Regions from separate parts of the Brenneria nigrifluens DSM 30175 genome, predicted to be linked through region 2. Evidence: predicted binding sites of a transcription regulator. Region 2 holds the regulator's gene; each other region holds the start of a gene.
The links. The regulator PurR, encoded in region 2, represses purine synthesis genes. The targets are predictions, from matches to a motif close to CANGCAAACGTTTGCNTG.
Positions count from the first base shown of each region.

Region 1: a site for PurR is predicted at 1,440-1,457, ahead of purE (5-(carboxyamino)imidazole ribonucleotide mutase). Genes of this name have one in related genera too.
Region 3: a site for PurR is predicted at 1,389-1,406, ahead of purL (phosphoribosylformylglycinamidine synthase). Genes of this name have one in related genera too.
Region 4: a site for PurR is predicted at 1,492-1,509, ahead of EH206_RS22260 (nucleobase:cation symporter-2 family protein). Genes of this name have one in related genera too.

Region 1 covers NZ_CP034036.1:1,399,006-1,402,145, reverse strand. Annotated here, with positions in the region: gene ppiB (peptidylprolyl isomerase B) at 166-660, shown strand; gene lpxH (UDP-2,3-diacylglucosamine diphosphatase) at 671-1,393, shown strand; gene purE (5-(carboxyamino)imidazole ribonucleotide mutase) at 1,559-2,068, shown strand; gene purK (5-(carboxyamino)imidazole ribonucleotide synthase) at 2,065-3,135, shown strand.
Region 2 covers NZ_CP034036.1:2,459,325-2,462,464, forward strand. Annotated here, with positions in the region: gene EH206_RS11520 (C40 family peptidase) at 1-707, shown strand, start outside; gene cydH (cytochrome bd-I oxidase subunit CydH) at 804-893, opposite strand; gene purR (HTH-type transcriptional repressor PurR) at 1,262-2,278, shown strand; gene cfa (cyclopropane fatty acyl phospholipid synthase) at 2,891-3,140, shown strand, end outside.
Region 3 covers NZ_CP034036.1:1,267,017-1,270,156, reverse strand. Annotated here, with positions in the region: gene purL (phosphoribosylformylglycinamidine synthase) at 1-1,290, opposite strand, end outside; gene mltF (membrane-bound lytic murein transglycosylase MltF) at 1,608-3,098, shown strand; gene tadA (tRNA adenosine(34) deaminase TadA) at 3,112-3,140, opposite strand, start outside.
Region 4 covers NZ_CP034036.1:4,735,921-4,739,060, forward strand. Annotated here, with positions in the region: gene recG (ATP-dependent DNA helicase RecG) at 1-1,403, shown strand, start outside; gene EH206_RS22260 (nucleobase:cation symporter-2 family protein) at 1,562-2,953, shown strand; gene EH206_RS22265 (AsmA family protein) at 3,114-3,140, shown strand, end outside.

The DNA of each region.
Region 1 (3,140 bases), 1.1 Mb from region 2:
TTGTACAATCGCAATATTCGGCGCTGAATGACCGCGCTCCCCCCAGGTTATGCGCCAGCCTGTACTGACTCGGCAAGCCAGTTATGTTATAAGAGCGCTCTTGATTGTTCACCGCATGTTGTGAGCGTCGTTGTTCATTACCAAGGCTATGTAGGGCTCATTACTATGATCACGTTTCATACCAACCACGGCGATATCGTCATTAATACTTTCGCCGACAAAGCGCCGGTTACCGTGGAAAACTTTCTGAATTACTGCCGCAGCGGTTTTTACGACAACACCATTTTTCACCGTGTTATCAATGGGTTTATGATCCAGGGCGGCGGTTTCGCTCCCGGCATGCAACAGAAGGAAACCCAGGCCGCGATTAAAAACGAAGCCAACAACGGCTTGAAAAACACCCGCGGCACGCTGGCGATGGCGCGCACCAACGATCCGCACTCCGCCACCGCGCAGTTCTTTATCAACGTGGTCGACAACGACTTTCTGAACTTCCGTTCAGAGCGTGCGGACGGCTGGGGCTACTGCGTATTCGCCGAAGTGGCTGAAGGTTTGGACGTGGTGGATAAAATCAAAGGCGTGGCAACCGGCCACAGCGGTATGCACCAGGACGTTCCCAAGGAAGACGTGGTGATCACCGGCGTTACCGTCAGCGAGTAACTGCCGCAGCATGGCGACACTATTTATTGCCGATCTGCATTTAAACATTTATCAACCGGCGATCACCGCCGGTTTTCTGCGTTTTTTACGCCATGAAGCGGTAAATGCGGATGCGCTTTATATTCTGGGCGATCTGTTTGACGCCTGGATCGGCGATGACGATCCGCAGCCGCTGCACGCGACGGTCGCCGACGCCTTGAGGACATTACATCAACAAGGCGTTCCCTGTTATTTCGTGCACGGCAACCGGGACTTTCTGCTCGGCAGGCGCTTCGCCAGGCGCAGCGGCTTAACGCTACTGCCGGCGGAAAATGTGCTGGATCTGTACGGCCGGCGGATACTTATTTTGCACGGCGACACGCTGTGCACCGACGACCGCGCCTATCAGAAATTTCGCCGCCGGGTGCATAATCCGCTGATCCAGCGTCTTTTCCTGCTGTTGCCTTTACGCCTGCGCCTGCGCATCGCGGAAAAAATGCGCTCGGCCAGTCAGCATGCCAACCGGCATAAATCGCAGCAGATTATGGATGTCAATCCGCAACAGGTTATCGCCCGGCTGCAACACTATCAGGTCAACGCCATGATCCACGGCCACACCCATCGTCCGGCCGTTCATCAGATCGTCGCCGGTCATTTCAGCGCGCAGCGCGCGGTGCTGGGCGCCTGGCATAACGAAGGATCGATGATTAAAGTGACGGAGCATGATATCGAACTGATTTTTTTCCCTTTCTGATCCCTTTTTACCCCCGCGACTTGCCGCCGCCGCTGTTTTTCGGGGGTACGCAACCGTTTTCCTCACTTTGCAGTCGTGATATGCTCTACGCCCTCAACGCCAGCGCACCCACTATCTGGCGGATGCCGCACCACCACCATGTAACATCACAGGAGCTTTACAGGCATGTCATCCAACGTTGCCCCGGCTAAAATCGCCATCGTCATGGGTTCAAAGAGTGACTGGGCCACCATGCAATTTGCCTCGGAAATTCTCACTACGCTGGCTATTCCTTTTCATGTGGAAATTGTCTCCGCCCATCGAACGCCGGATAAGCTGTTCAGCTTCGCCGAGCAGGCCGCACGCAACGGTTTTGAGGTGATTATCGCCGGCGCGGGCGGCGCGGCCCACCTGCCGGGCATGCTGGCGGCTAAAACGCTGGTGCCGGTATTGGGCGTGCCGGTGCAGAGCGCCGCGCTGAGCGGTATCGACAGCCTTTACTCCATCGTACAGATGCCGCGCGGCGTGCCGGTCGGCACCCTGGCCATCGGCAAAGCGGGAGCGGCCAATGCCGCGCTGCTGGCGGCGCAGATTCTGGCGTTACATGACGGCGCAATCGCCACGCGCCTGGCTGACTGGCGGCAGAGCCAGACCGATGAAGTGTTATCCCACCCCGATCCGCGGGAGGAAGCATGAAACCGGTCTGCGTATTAGGCGATGGTCAGTTGGGAAGAATGCTGCGCCAGGCCGGCGAGCCGCTGGGGATCGCGGTTTACCCGGTTGGGCTGGATGCGGAGCCGGAATCGGTGCCTTTCCACAACAGCGTCATTACCGCTGAAATCGAGCGCTGGCCTGAAACGGCGCTTACGCGTGAGCTGGCGGCGCATACCGCCTTCGTCAACCGTGATATTTTCCCACGTCTGGCCGACAGGCTGACGCAAAAACAGCTGCTGGACGAGCTGAATCTGGCCACCGCCCCCTGGCAACTGCTTGCCGCCAAGGAAGAGTGGCCGCAGGTTTTTAACCGGCTTGGCGAGCTCGCCATCGTCAAACGCCGCGTCGGCGGTTACGACGGCCGCGGGCAGTGGCGCCTGCGGACCGGCGAGCAGCACGGGTTACCGGCGGACTGCTATGGCGCATGCATCGTTGAACGGGGCATCAATTTTTCCGGTGAGGTGTCGCTGGTCGGCGCGCGCAACGCGCGCGGGGAGTGCGTTTTTTATCCGCTGACGCATAATCTGCATCAGGACGGCATTCTGCGCGCCAGCGTCGCCCTGCCCCGGCCGGCGCCGCAGTTGCAGCAACAGGCGGAACGGATGCTCTCCGCCATCATGGACGAACTGGGTTACGTTGGCGTGATGGCGATGGAATGTTTTATTGTCGGCGATCGTCTGCTGATTAATGAACTCGCGCCGCGCGTACACAACAGCGGCCACTGGACGCAAAACGGCGCCTCTATCAGCCAGTTTGAACTGCACCTGCGGGCGATTCTGGATCTGCCGATGCCGGCGCCGGTGGTTAGCGATGCCTCGGTGATGGTCAATCTGATTGGCACCGACGTCAATACCGACTGGCTATCGCTGCCGCTGGTTCATTTGCACTGGTATGAAAAAGAGGTGCGCCCGGGGCGGAAAGTCGGTCATCTGAATTTGCCCGCCCAGGATACCGCTCAACTGCGGCAAAGCCTGCAATCACTGTCCGCCATGCTGACGGATGAATACCACAGCGCTTTGCGCTGGGCGCAGGAAAAACTGCCGCTCTGATTCCC
Region 2 (3,140 bases):
ATTTGGCGCAGGCGGCCCCGTATACGCCGGATTTGGCGCCGCAAAAGAGTAAAAAAACGGCTACCGTCAAAGTCATTGCAACCGCCGATAACGCTAAAACCCCCCGCTCCACCAGACATAAACGGCAGCAGGCGCCGTCAAGAACGACGGGCAGTACGCCGGCGCTGGTTAAAAAAAACCTCAAAAAATTGCCGCCGGAAACCCGCCACAGGCTTTACTCCGCCCATTCCAAAACCAAAGCCGCGCGGCAAGACAAAACGGGAAAAGGATTGACGCTAAGCGAAGCGCATAAAAAACGCTTTCAACATGCCAAATTAACGGCGATGAATAAGCTGATGGGCCAGATGGGTAAACCTTATCGCTGGGGAGGGGCATCGCCGTTCACCGGCTTTGACTGCAGCGGTCTGGTTTATTACGCCTATAAAGACGTGGTCAAAATCGCTATCCCGCGCACGGCGAATGAAATGTACCACCTGCGCGATGCGGCGCCGATTAGCAAAAACGAGCTGGAAAGCGGCGATCTGGTGTTCTTCCGCATCAACAATCGCGGCGCGGCCGATCACGTTGGGGTTTATCTGGGAAACGGAAAATTCATTCAGTCGCCGCGTAGCGGCGCGGATATTCGTATTAGTAAACTGAGCGAAGATTACTGGCGGGAGCACTATGTCGGCGCACGCCGCGTGGTCACTCCCCAGACCGTTCGTTAACCGGCTAGGGGCCAACGCCTGCGCGGAGAGAATGCGGACAGGTTTTACGCTTTAAACCTGTCCGTGAAGATAAAAAAGAGACTCGGCCCAGGGCCGTTAATTCAGTACGGCGGCAAAGCTGAATATCAAGATCATCGCCAGCGCGCCGATGGTAGCCAGCAACGATATTTTCAGGTCAGTATCCATAGGCGTCTCCTTTTTCGCGCACACCAATTATCAAAAGAAAGTATCGACCGTCCAAACTTCAGGGTAAAACTGCGTATTGCGATTGACAGTCTTTCATAGTTTGAGAAAAAAATCTCATACCGGCGTCTCGCTAATAGTATAAATTACCGCTTCCACTTTAGTGGCAAATCGGACAAAATCCGCTGTCTGACGACAGGCCGCGTATGGGTGTATCGGTCGAAAAACGCCAGCCTTGCCCCTTCAGGTGTAACATTCGGCATTCTCCTTCTGAAACCCTGTTTTTATCTGGAAAGAGAACATTAAACGCAGGCAAACGATTAACAATATACTTACGACTGTAAGTAAGTCGCTTCAGGAGTCATTTTTACATGGCAACGATCAAAGATGTGGCAAAACGTGCTGGCGTTTCTACCACAACCGTATCGCACGTGATCAACAAAACACGTTTCGTCGCCGAAGAGACCAGGGCCGCCGTCAGGACGGCAATCAAGGAATTACACTATTCACCCAGTGCCGTCGCCCGCAGCCTTAAGGTCAATCACACCAAAACCATTGGTTTGCTGGCGACCTCAAGCGAAGCTCCCTACTTTGCTGAAATCATTGAAGCCGTCGAAAACAGCTGTTACGCCAAAGGTTACACGCTGATTTTGTGTAACTCACATAACAATCTCGATAAACAGCGCGCCTATCTTTCCATGCTGGCCCAAAAACGCGTCGATGGATTGCTGGTTATGTGCGCCGAATACCCGCCTGAATTGCTCAGCATGCTGAAAGACTATCGCAACATTCCGATGGTGGTCATGGACTGGGGGCAGGCCCACAGCGATTTTACCGATACCATTATTGATAACGCCTTTGAGGGCGGCTATATGGCGGGCCGCTACCTTATAGAGCGCGGCCATCGGGATATCGGCGCCATTCCCGGCATTCAGGAACGGAATACCGGCAGCGGGCGCTATCTTGGATTTTTAAAAGCGCTGAACGACGCCAATATTCAGATTCATGATGAATGGATCGTGCAGGGAGATTTCGAGCCTGAATCCGGCTATAAGGCGATGCATCAGATTCTGGCGCAAAAACACCGGCCGACGGCGGTGTTCTGCGGCGGAGATATTATGGCTATGGGGGCAATCTGCGCCGCCGATGAGCTGGGGCTGCGCGTTCCCCAGGATATTTCGGTCATCGGATACGACAATATCCGCCATTCCCGCTTTTTCACCCCGGCGCTGACCACCATCCATCAGCCTAAAGAACGGCTGGGGCAATCGGCTTTCGCCATGTTGCTGGACCGCATCACCAGCAAGAGGGAAGACGCACAGACCATTGAGGTACACCCCGCCCTTATCGAACGCCGTTCCGTGGCCGACGGCCCATTCCGCGATTAACGACGTTACTCCTGAGAACGGAAACGCGCGCCACGCCAACAATGCTTCGGCCAATTTATACTTGTACCTTGGCCGAAGCAGTCATAAACTGAACAGCAGTTTTTAGCACGACAATCATAATTTTTACCCTAAATAATTCGAGTTGCAGGAAGGCGGCAAGGGAAGGACAAATTCGTCGGGAACGAATTTGACCAGCTAACGGCTGGCCTGCGGTGAGAGACAGGATGTCTCTCATTTAATCCCGATGAGCTTACTCAAGTAAGTGATTCGGGTGACTGACAAATCTGCCTGGAGCAGATTTGAACGCTGCTTGCAGCGGCCCCAACGGGGTGAGGCCCAGGGAGGGGCCGAGTAATGCAGCCAACGCATCTGCAGCTTGAAGTATGACGGGTATATATTTAATTCACTATCCTTTGAGCGTTAAGCGCATAGGGAGTTTGCGTATTTATCTTAGGATGAGTGCCTCTACGTGTTTGCGTACCGGCTTTTTTCTCTTCATTTTCCTCTGATATTCGGAGAGTAGACGATGGGTGATCCCACCGATACCGATTGGTAATAATTGTCTATGCTTTCCTTGCGGGTGTTTCGCGAGCAGCAAGGTAGGGAGAAATTATGAGTTCATCATGTGTAGAGGATGTCGAGGAACTGGGCCGTCATCATACGTCATGGTCCCGGATTGTGCGTGAAATGCTGGACATGGCCGATGTAAAAATCAACGGTTCCCGCCCTTTTGATATCAAGGTCAAGAATCCTGATTTTTTTAAACGCGTATTGCGTGAAGGATCATTGGGATTGGGTGAAAGTTATATGGATGGCTGGTGGGAATGTGAGCGGCTGGACGTTTTTTTTCATCGCATACTAC
Region 3 (3,140 bases), 1.2 Mb from region 2:
GACGCTGATTTCGCCTTTTTGCACATGGTCGGCGCGGATATTGCCAAGACCGCCGGCCAGCATGATGGGCTTGTGATAACCGCGCAGTTCGGTGCCGTTATGGCTGTCGACCCGCTCTTCATAGGTGCGGAAATAGCCGGTCAGCGCGGGACGGCCGAATTCATTGTTAAACGCCGCGCCGCCCAGCGGGCCGTCTGTCATGATATCCAGCGCGCTGACGATGCGCTCGGGTTTGCCGAAGTCCTCTTCCCACGGCTGTTCGAAACCGGGGATACGCAGGTTTGATACGGAGAATCCGACCAGGCCCGCCTTGGGTTTGGAGCCGCGTCCGGTTGCGCCTTCATCGCGAATTTCGCCGCCGGAGCCGGTTGCCGCTCCCGGCCAGGGTGAAATCGCCGTCGGGTGGTTGTGGGTTTCCACTTTCATCAGGATATGCGCCTCTTCCTGATGGTAATCATAATTGCCCTGGGTATCGGCGTAGAAACGCCCGACGGCGGAGCCTTCCATCACCGCCGCGTTATCCTTATAGGCGGATAACACGTGCTGCGGCGTGTGGCTAAAGGTGTTCTTAATCATCTTGAACAGCGATTTCGGCTGTGCCACGCCGTCGATCACCCAGTCGGCGTTGAAAATTTTATGCCGGCAATGCTCGGAGTTCGCCTGGGCGAACATATACAGTTCGATATCCGTCGGGTTGCGGTCCAGCCTGGTAAACGCATCCAACAGGTAATCTATTTCATCTTCCGCCAGTGCCAGTCCCAGGCGGACATTCGCTTCCTCCAGCGCCTGACGGCCCTGTATGAGGATCTCGACGCGTTTTAACGGCGCGGGCTGGTGATGAGAGAAAAGTTTTTCAGCCTGCCGCATCTCATCGAAAACGCTTTCCATCATCCGATCGTGCAGCAACGCCCCCAGTTGCCGCCACTGTTCATCGTTCAGCGTCGGCGCATGAATATAGAAAGCCAGGCCGCGCTCCAGCCGCAAGACCTTATTCAGCCCGCAGTTATGCGCAATGTCGGTGGCTTTAGAGGACCACGGCGAGATGGTGCCGGGGCGAGGAGTAACCAGCAGCAGGCGGCCCTGCGGTTCGTGTTCGGCGAGAGAAGGACCATATTTCAGCAAACGCGCCAGTTTGGCCTGCTCATCATTGTTCAGCGGGGCGCTGACATCGGCGAAATGCACGTATTCGGCATAGATATCACCGATCGGCAAAAAGTGCTCTTTGCAGCGGACAAGCAGTTTATTAACACGAAAAGCCGACAAAGCAGGTGAACCACGCAGTATTTCCATAATCTAAAGTTCTCTCGTCTTCGATGCACTGACCGGCGTGCAGTCATTGGGCGCTACAAGGGGGGAAACGCGCGCCATTATAGTGAATCCTTTCCGCGGACGAAACCGTTTGCGCGGTTATTGTTGCACATCGCATCCCGGCATAGGTTAATCATTAACCAAATCAATAAAAGTTGCACGCCGGCGCTTTGTTAAGCAAAATGCCCCGACTCTGGGACTTTCGTATAAAAAATCGCCTGGAGCGATTTTCAACGTCGCTTGCGACGGCCCGTAGGGCGAGTCTCATGGATGAGACGAGTAAAAAATCGCCGGGAACGATGGCTACAGACAAAGAGGCTGGCAAGCCGCAGAGAGACAATTATTTGAAGCGTTTAAAATTAAACTATTTTTTCATCGGGGTTATCACGCTGCTGCTGGCGTTGGCCTTATGGCCCAATATCCCCTGGCGCAGCAGTCAGGACGATCAGCTCAGACAGATCCTCTCGCGCGGCGAGTTGCGGATCAGCACCATCGACTCGCCGCTGACTTACTACCTCAGTAAAGGCGCCCCGGCAGGTCTCGATTATGAACTGGCAAAACGTTTCGCCGACTATCTCGGCGTCAAGCTGGTGGTTTCGTCGCGCAAAAATCTTGACGATCTGTTTGACGACCTGGATGACGACGATGCGGATATACTGGCCGCCGGATTAATCTACAATCATGAGCGCCTGGAGCGTTACCGCGCCGGACCGACCTATTATTCGGTCTCGCAACAGCTGGTGTATCGCCTGGGGAACGCCCGTCCCAAAACGCTGGAAAAATTAACCGGCCGCCTGGCCGTAACCGCCGGATCTGCGCACGCCGCCACGCTGCGCGATCTGAAAACCGAAAAATATCCGCCGTTAAACTGGGAGTCGGTTTCCGAGCTTACCACCCAGGAGTTGCTGAAAGCGGTGGTTGACGGCAAACTCGACTATACGCTGGGGGATTCCGTCACCATCGGTTTAATGCAGCGTATTCATCCGCAGCTCGCCGTGGCGTTCGATCTCAGCGATGAAGAGCCGGTCACCTGGTATATGCGGCGCTCTAATGACGATAGCCTGACGGCGGCGTTACTGGATTTTTTCAGCCGCATCGTTGAAGACGGCACCCTCGCCCGGCTGGAGGAGAAATACCTGGGCCATGTGGGCGAGTTTGATTACGTCGACACCACCACTTTCCTGCGCGCCATTGATGAAACCCTGCCCGATTTCCAGCCGTTGTTTGAAAAATATGCGACGGAGATCGACTGGAAACTGCTGGCCGCCATCGCCTATCAGGAGTCGCACTGGAATCCGCAGGCCACCTCGCCGACCGGCGTTCGCGGGCTGATGATGCTCACCCGCAACACCGCGGAAAGTCTGAATGTAACCGACCGTCTCGACCCGGAACAGAGCATTCGCGGCGGCGCGCAATATATGTCGCATATGATGCAAAAAATGCCCGATACCATTCCCGACGATGAAAAGATCTGGTTCGCGCTGGCGGCCTACAATATGGGGTACGCCCATTTGCTGGACGCCCGCAAACTGACCGCCAAACAGCAAGGCGACCCGGATAGCTGGGTCGATGTGAAAATACGCCTGCCGATGCTCAGCCAGAAGCGTTACTACACGCAGACGACTTACGGCTATGCGCGCGGACAGCAAGCCTACAGCTATGTGGAAAACATTCGTCGTTATATGGTGAGTCTTGAAGGGTATTTGCTGGAGAAAGAGGCCAGGGCGAAACTGCGGCTGTTGTCGGCGCAGGCTTATCCGGCCGTTGCGCCGGATAAAGTGCCGGATTAGGCCGACGCCGCGCTTAATTCGCGGCCTTTTTTTCCGCGTCCC
Region 4 (3,140 bases), 2.3 Mb from region 2:
AAGAGCTGCTGGCGCATAATTTAAGCATGCTGGCGGTGCGCGCCGGCGCGCAAAGCTACCGCGCCCTGCCGTTAGCGGCCAATGACGCCCTGAAACGGCGTTTGCTGTCGGCGCTGCCTTTCTCGCCGACGCGGGCGCAGCAGCGGGTTGCGGGTGAAATTGAAGCCGATATGGCCAAAAATTTCCCCATGATGCGCCTGGTGCAGGGAGACGTCGGCTCAGGAAAAACGCTGGTCGCCGCGCTGGCGGCGCTGCGGGCGATCGCCAACGGCAAACAGGTGGCGCTGATGGCGCCGACGGAGCTGCTGGCGGAACAGCATGCGCATAATTTTCGCCAGTGGTTTGAACCGCTGGGTATCGCAGTCGGCTGGCTGGCCGGCAAGCAGAAAGGAAAAGCGCGGGAGGCGCAGCAGGACGCCATCGCCGGCGGCCGGGTAGCGATGGTGGTCGGCACCCACGCCATCTTCCAGCAGCAGGTAAAATTCAACGGGCTGGCGCTGGTGATTATTGACGAACAGCACCGCTTCGGCGTGCATCAGCGTCTGGCGCTGTGGGAAAAAGGCGAAGAGCAGGGATTTCACCCGCACCAGCTGATTATGACCGCCACCCCCATCCCGCGCACGCTGGCGATGACCGCCTACGCCGATCTGGATACCTCGGTGATCGACGAACTGCCGCCGGGCAGAACGCCGGTCACCACCGTCGCCATCCCGGACTCGCGCCGCAATGACGTCATCCAACGGGTCGACAACGCCTGCCGGCAGGAAGGTCGGCAGGCCTATTGGGTGTGTACGCTGATTGAAGAGTCCGATCTGCTGGAAGCACAGGCCGCCGAAGCGACCTGTCAGGAGCTGCAAGCGGCGCTGCCCGACATCAGCGTCGGATTAGTCCATGGGCGGATGAAGGCGCAGGAAAAACAAGCCGTCATGCAGGCGTTTAAACAGGGCGATCTGCAACTGCTGGTGGCGACAACGGTGATTGAAGTGGGGGTCGACGTGCCGAACGCCAGCCTGATGATTATCGAAAACCCCGAACGGCTGGGGCTGGCGCAGCTTCACCAGCTGCGCGGACGAGTGGGACGCGGCGCGGTGGCCTCTCACTGCGTACTGCTTTATAAAACGCCGCTCAGCAAAACGGCGCAAAAACGGCTTCAGGTACTGCGCGACAGCAACGACGGTTTTGTTATCGCCCAGCGCGATTTGGAAATCCGCGGACCGGGCGAGCTATTGGGAACGCGCCAGACGGGCAATGCGGAATTCAAAGTCGCCGATCTCCTGCGCGATCAGGCGCTGATCCCTCAGGTACAGCGCGTTGCCCGCCATCTCCACCAACGTTATCCCGACCATGCCAAGGCGTTGATTGAACGCTGGCTGCCGGAGCGCACCCGCTATACCAATGCCTGACGATGGGGTCCTGAGCGCCAAATCCGGCCCGTGATCGCTTTGAATCATCCGTTGCCGCCAACCAGACAATTTCATATCGGCGGCGCATTTAGCAAACGTTTGCTTTTGCAAAAGAGATGATTACAATGCCCTCTTTGTCGTTTCAGGAACGCCATATTATGACCGACGCCACCACGGAAACCCCGCAAACAGAGATACCCGCCGCGCCCAAGCGCAGTGAATTAATCTATCGTCTGGAAGACAGGCCGCCGCTGGCGCAAACCCTGTTTGCCGCCAGCCAGCATCTGCTGGCGATGTTTGTCGCGGTGATCACCCCCGCGCTATTGATCTGCCAGGCGCTGGGTTTACCGGCGCAAGATACGCAACATATCATCAGCATGTCGCTGTTTGCCTCCGGCCTGGCCTCTATTCTGCAAATCAAAACCTGGGGACCGGTGGGGTCGGGGCTGCTGTCCATTCAGGGCACCAGCTTTAACTTCGTCACGCCGTTGATCATGGGCGGTCTGGCGCTGAAAAACGGCGGCGCGGACGTTCCCACCATGATGGCGGCGCTGTTCGGCACCTTGATGGTCGCCTCCTTTACCGAAATCATCCTGTCGCGCTTTCTGCATCTGGCCCGCCGGATTATCACGCCGCTGGTATCGGGGATTGTGGTGATGATCATCGGCCTGTCGCTGATTCAGGTCGGCCTGACCTCCATCGGCGGCGGCTATGCGGCGATGAACAACAACACCTTCGGCGCGCCGAAAAACCTGTTGCTGGCCGGCATCGTGCTGTTGGTTATTATCCTGCTTAACCGCCAGCGCAACCCATACCTGCGCGTGGCCTCCCTGGTGATCGCCATGGCGGTCGGCTATCTCGGCGCCTGGCTGATGGATATGCTGCCGGGCGGCGCCCCGACCGAACAGGACACCTTCATCATGGTGCCGACGCCGCTCTATTACGGTCTGGGCTTTGACTGGAATCTGTTGATCCCGCTGATGCTGGTGTTTATGGTGACGTCGCTGGAAACCATCGGCGATATCACCGCGACCTCCGACGTATCGGAGCAGCCGGTCAGCGGGCCGCTGTATATGAAACGGCTGAAAGGCGGCGTGCTGGCCAACGGCCTGAACTCCTGTCTGTCCGCCGTATTCAATACCTTTCCCAACTCCTGTTTCGGGCAGAATAACGGCGTTATCCAGCTTACCGGCGTCGCCAGCCGCTACGTCGGCTTTGTGGTGGCGCTGATGCTGATTGTTCTGGGGCTGTTCCCGGCGGTCAGCGGCTTTGTGCAGCATATTCCGGAGCCGGTGCTGGGCGGCGCCACCATCGTTATGTTCGGCACCATCGCCGCCTCCGGCGTGCGCATCGTGTCGCGTGAACCGCTGAACCGGCGCGCCATCATGATTATCGCGCTCTCGCTGGCCGTGGGGCTGGGCGTTTCGCAGCAACCGCTGATTCTGCAATTTGCGCCGGACTGGATGAAAACCCTGCTCTCTTCCGGCATCGCCGCCGGCGGTATTACGGCGATTGTGCTGAATCTGGTTTTCCCCCACGACGAAAAATAATTTGTATCCGCGTCAATAATTTCTGTTAACCGTTGATAAAAGCGACCGACGATGCAACACCGGTCGCTTTTTACTGTCTGTAACTGCATTATCTGTTGAGCCTTAAAGGTAATTGCGGCATAAAAACAGTTATCCCTGACGACAGGCATGGACTGACACGATGAGATTTATCGGGAAATTATTGTTG